DNA from 2 places in the Brenneria goodwinii genome. Region 2 is predicted to be linked to the other one. Evidence: riboswitches for the same ligand, from Rfam matches in the RefSeq annotation. Region 2 holds a riboswitch; the other holds the start of a gene.

Evidence for each region. Region 2 has a riboswitch for cobalamin ahead of ACN28R_RS11670 (cobyrinate a,c-diamide synthase). Riboswitches for the same ligand answer to the same signal wherever they lie in the genome.
Region 1: linked by a shared signal. The riboswitch ahead of btuB (TonB-dependent vitamin B12 receptor BtuB) and the one ahead of ACN28R_RS11670 (cobyrinate a,c-diamide synthase) in region 2 are both predicted to bind cobalamin.

Annotation. Positions count from the first base shown of each region.
Region 1 is NZ_CP014137.1:3,954,691-3,956,892, forward strand. Features, by position in the region: gene btuB (TonB-dependent vitamin B12 receptor BtuB) at 1-1,155, opposite strand, end outside; cobalamin riboswitch at 1,223-1,475, opposite strand; gene trmA (tRNA (uridine(54)-C5)-methyltransferase TrmA) at 1,605-2,202, shown strand, end outside.
Region 2 is NZ_CP014137.1:2,612,792-2,614,993, forward strand. Features, by position in the region: gene ACN28R_RS11670 (cobyrinate a,c-diamide synthase) at 1-980, opposite strand, end outside; cobalamin riboswitch at 1,215-1,425, opposite strand; gene ACN28R_RS11675 (NAD(P)-dependent alcohol dehydrogenase) at 1,977-2,202, shown strand, end outside.

The DNA of each region.
Region 1 (2,202 bases), 1.3 Mb from region 2:
AGCGGAGCCTTCTAATGTTACCGCGCCATACTGCTGCTGCGTGGTGATATAAGCGCCAGTATTATCTTGTTTGTAGCTGTTCGTCTCCCGTGCACCCGAATTTAAACTCACACCTTCGGAAGTCAGCTTTTGCCGTTTCCAATCAATACCCGCGCTGAGCGTACCGGAAGCAATGGTAAAAGTATTTCCCCATTGCACATTACGCTGCTCCATGTCGTCCTGAGAATTATCCGCCCCATAGCGCCCCTGGGTACTGACATAGTTAAGTACACTGTATTTTTGATAGCCAGCTATCAATTGAGAGGCATATATTCCCTGAGAAAAACGCAAACCAGTACTGTAGGTATGATTATAAATTTGTTGCTCATCTCCCCCGCCTGAATATCCCGCATCATAGTCACTATTCGCGCCATAGCCGTAGCCGCGCAAGAACCCTGAAAAACGCTCATCAAATTTATGTTCAACACCAGCCCAAAATGATTTATTCCGCCAACCGTCTTTATCCCCATCAACGCGATAAGCCGAATTGGGCTGGACATTAAAGCCGTTGGTGTCTTGATAAGCGCCGGCCAGCGTGATGTTTGTATTATCGGCTATCGTATGACGGACACTGCCGCCATATTCCTGATAATGGTTGGAACCCACGCCGGCACGAAGGTTGGTACTGTCGCTATCAGTCTGAGTAATGATGTTAATCACACCACCAATTGCATCGGCGCCATAAACAGCAGAACGAGGCCCGCGAATAAATTCAATGCGTTGTACGAGAGAAATCGGTATCTGGTTGAAATCACTATCACCTGTAATACCGGGCTTCGCTACAGGGACACCGTCAATCAAAATCAGAGTATGACGCGCTTCCGAACCACGAATAAACATCGACGCACTTTGCCCCAACCCGCCGTTCTGCGCGATATCCACCCCCGGCAACCGACGCATGACTTCTAATACATTTTTTGCCTGCCAGCGGTCGATGTCTTCGCGGGTAACGACATCCATTGGCGCCAGCACGGTGGAAACGGGTTGGGGAAAGCGGCTTGCCGTAACCGTGATATCATCGTCACGTTCTGGCGATGAATCCGTATTGTCTTGCGCCCAGACGGGAAAGGCCGTGACAGAAAACGCTGTCGACAGCAATATTTTTTTATTAAGCATGTATCAAGCATCCAAACGATATAGAGGATGCCGCATTACCATGATGAATAGCACGCGATGATCATGGTCACTGCGACGTATACCGGCAGGTCTTCGGGCTTGGGGCCGCTGTCACGCTGATTGCCGAAACATCGTTTGTAATAACCATGATTCGTAACAACTGTTCGTAACAACAAAGAACGATGACTTCCCATCTTTAACAAGACAGTGTCTGCATAATGCTATCGTTCAGACTACCCTTACCGCTGCGCGTCAGCTCCAGATTCACACTGGATTCCCTTTTAACTTGTAATAAAAGGCCGGATTTTCATGCTACGATCGCCTGAATCGGAGGTCTATCCCCTTGTTTCATTACAGAGTAATAACATGGAAAAATTGGACTTCCCGACCGGATTACCTGGAATTCCGGCCAATATAGCCATTTTTGATGCCGTACAGATGAGAAAACCATGACGCCAGAGAACCTGCCAATCGAACAATACGACAACCAGCTAGCACAAAAAACAGAACGTCTTAGTAACATGATGGCATCATTTAATGCGCCCAAACCTGCTGTTTTTCGTTCTCCCGTAAGCCATTACCGCATGCGTGCAGAGTTTCGTATCTGGCACGACGGCGACGACCTTTACCACATCATGTTCGATCAACAGACCAAGCAGCGTATTCGTGTCGATCGGTTTCCGGCAGCCAGCGAGTTGATAAACCGACTGATGCCTGCATTGATTGCCGCTTTGCGGCCCAATCCTATCCTGCGTCGTAAACTGTTTCAGATTGATTATCTTTCCACGTTAAGCGGTGAGGTGGTGGTTTCTCTGCTGTATCACCGGGCATTGGATGATGAATGGCGGCAGCATGCCAGCGCGCTGCGCGATGAACTGCGTACGCAGGGGTTTCAATTGCAACTGATTGGCCGCGCAACCAAAACCAAGATTTGTCTGGATCGGGATTACGTTGATGAATGTCTGCCCGTCGCCGGGCGCGATATGATCTATCGGCAGGTTGAAAACAGCTTCACTCAACCCAACGCCGCCATGAACATAAACATGC
Region 2 (2,202 bases):
ATCGCGGTATTGGCCGCCAGCTGCGGCGCGTAGATTTCCGGATAGCCGCCGCCGATATAAATCATCTGACAGTCGGGAAGCTGCTGGTCGTAAAGCGGACTGAAACGCTGGATACGCACCCCGGCCTGCTCCAGCAGATCCAGATTATCCGGGTAGTAAAAATTGAAGGCTTCGTCATCGGCTAACGCCAGCGTCAGGCCGTCGGCCAGCTCAGGCGCGGGCAGCGCGGGCGCCTCGCCGGCGGGGAATACCGTGTTGCCGCATAGCGCCAGCAGACGGTCTACCTCAATGGTTTCTTCCACCTGCCGGGCCAGTTGCCGCCAGCGGAGATCGTCATTAGCCTGTTCCTGCGCCGGGATCAGACCGAGGTGACGGGAAGGCAAGGTCACCTCTTCCATGACCGGCAGCCGCCCCAGCACCGGAACGCCGCAATAGTGTTCAATGGCATGGCGAATAAGCGCGTAGTGCTGCGCCGAACTGACGCGATTAACAATCACGCCCGCGATGTTCACCGCCGGATCGAAACGGCAGAAGCCCATCACGGTGGCCGCCACCGACGTCGATACCGCTTTGCCGTCCACCAGCAAAATCACCGGGCACCCCAGCTGCTTCGCCATCGCCGCCGTGCTGCAATAGTCCGGATCGGTGCCGTAACCGTCGTACAGCCCCATCACCCCTTCGATCACCGCCACATCGGCATGGCGCATGTGCTGGCGATATAAACCGTTCAGCGTTGCCGGCGGCAGCATAAAGGCGTCCAGATTGCGGGAGGCCACGCCGCATACCGCGCTGTGCCAGCCGCTATCCAAATAATCCGGCCCGACCTTGAAGGGCTGGACGGCAAGCCCGCGCCGCATCAACGCCCGCAGGATCCCCAGCGTGACGGTGGTTTTGCCGCAGCCGCTGCCGGTACCGGCGATCACAAAGGCTTTTTTATCCGTCCCGCGCTTATGCGGTTTTTTTTCACTGCAGCCTGACATAAAAAATCCCGACGTTTCGGCCGGGATATGCAGTGTCAAAAGAGTACGCGCAGCCAGCATTGCTGACGCACGCATCGGATGACAACCCGCTTCCCACCGAAGGAGTTGAATATATACATACCCTAAATAATTCGAGTTGCAGGAAGGCGGCGACGCAGCGAATCCCCGGGAGCTTACACCAGTAAGTGACTGGGGTGAGCAAGGAAAGCCAACGCACCCGCAACTTGAAGTATGACGGGTATAGCTTGTCAGGTCGGTCTTCTGGCTTAGCGTCATCCTCCTCCGCGCCTTCCCAATCTTACGATCAGTGGCTCTCCCCTTCATTTTTGCAATCCATCGGGGATACGGATTTGTCGGCATCACAGCAGCGGGGGCTGCGGGGGATTCTCACCCCCTTCCCAGCAGAATCATTTGAAAAGATTCTTACCTGACAGCGATACAATGGTTATTTCATTTTTAACTTTTTATTTACACCGCATTAGCGTTTATATGCCTGCTATATCTTTTTAAATAAACTGTTCATCGTCATCTTCCCTAACCCCGTCATTGCCGCGTAGGCGGGAATCAGTCAATGACCGTCCACGGTTTCAACAGGCGATCCCCGCCTACTGACGCGTGGTGGTTGGCGCAGATGACAGTGGTGGCTGACGGTCGACGATGGTGGTGTGCACAAGGATGAAAACCGTAAGACCACGTTTATCGTCAAACTCAATATAGCCCTTTCATGCCAAAAAAAATGGTGAACTTTATCGTTTAGCGATGCTTATTTTCGCGCAGGAATAACAAATTATTGTTCTCTTCATCGCGAAAATCCGCACTATTCAGTGCCGGTATGATAAAAGTCAAATAGCAAAATTTTGTCATCATGCGTTATGCCGCCCCACCATGCCGATGAGACATATCACAAATTCATACCCACATTAGCCAAGATATGCATCATACTGAATCCAGGATTCAATCCCTTGATGTCGTGCAATAAATGGAGAGGAAAATAGAATGCAGAATATACGTGGTTTTGCTGCGCTTGATGCCGCCAGCCCGTTAGTCCCACATCAGTTTGTCCGCAGAGATCCGCGAGAAGATGATGTGGTCATCGATATTGTTTATTGCGGCGTGTGCCATTCCGACATCCATATGGCGCGCAACGAATGGAAAAACAGCCATTACCCCATCGTCCCCGGACATGAAATCATCGGCAAGGTCGTTGGCGTGGGTAAATCAG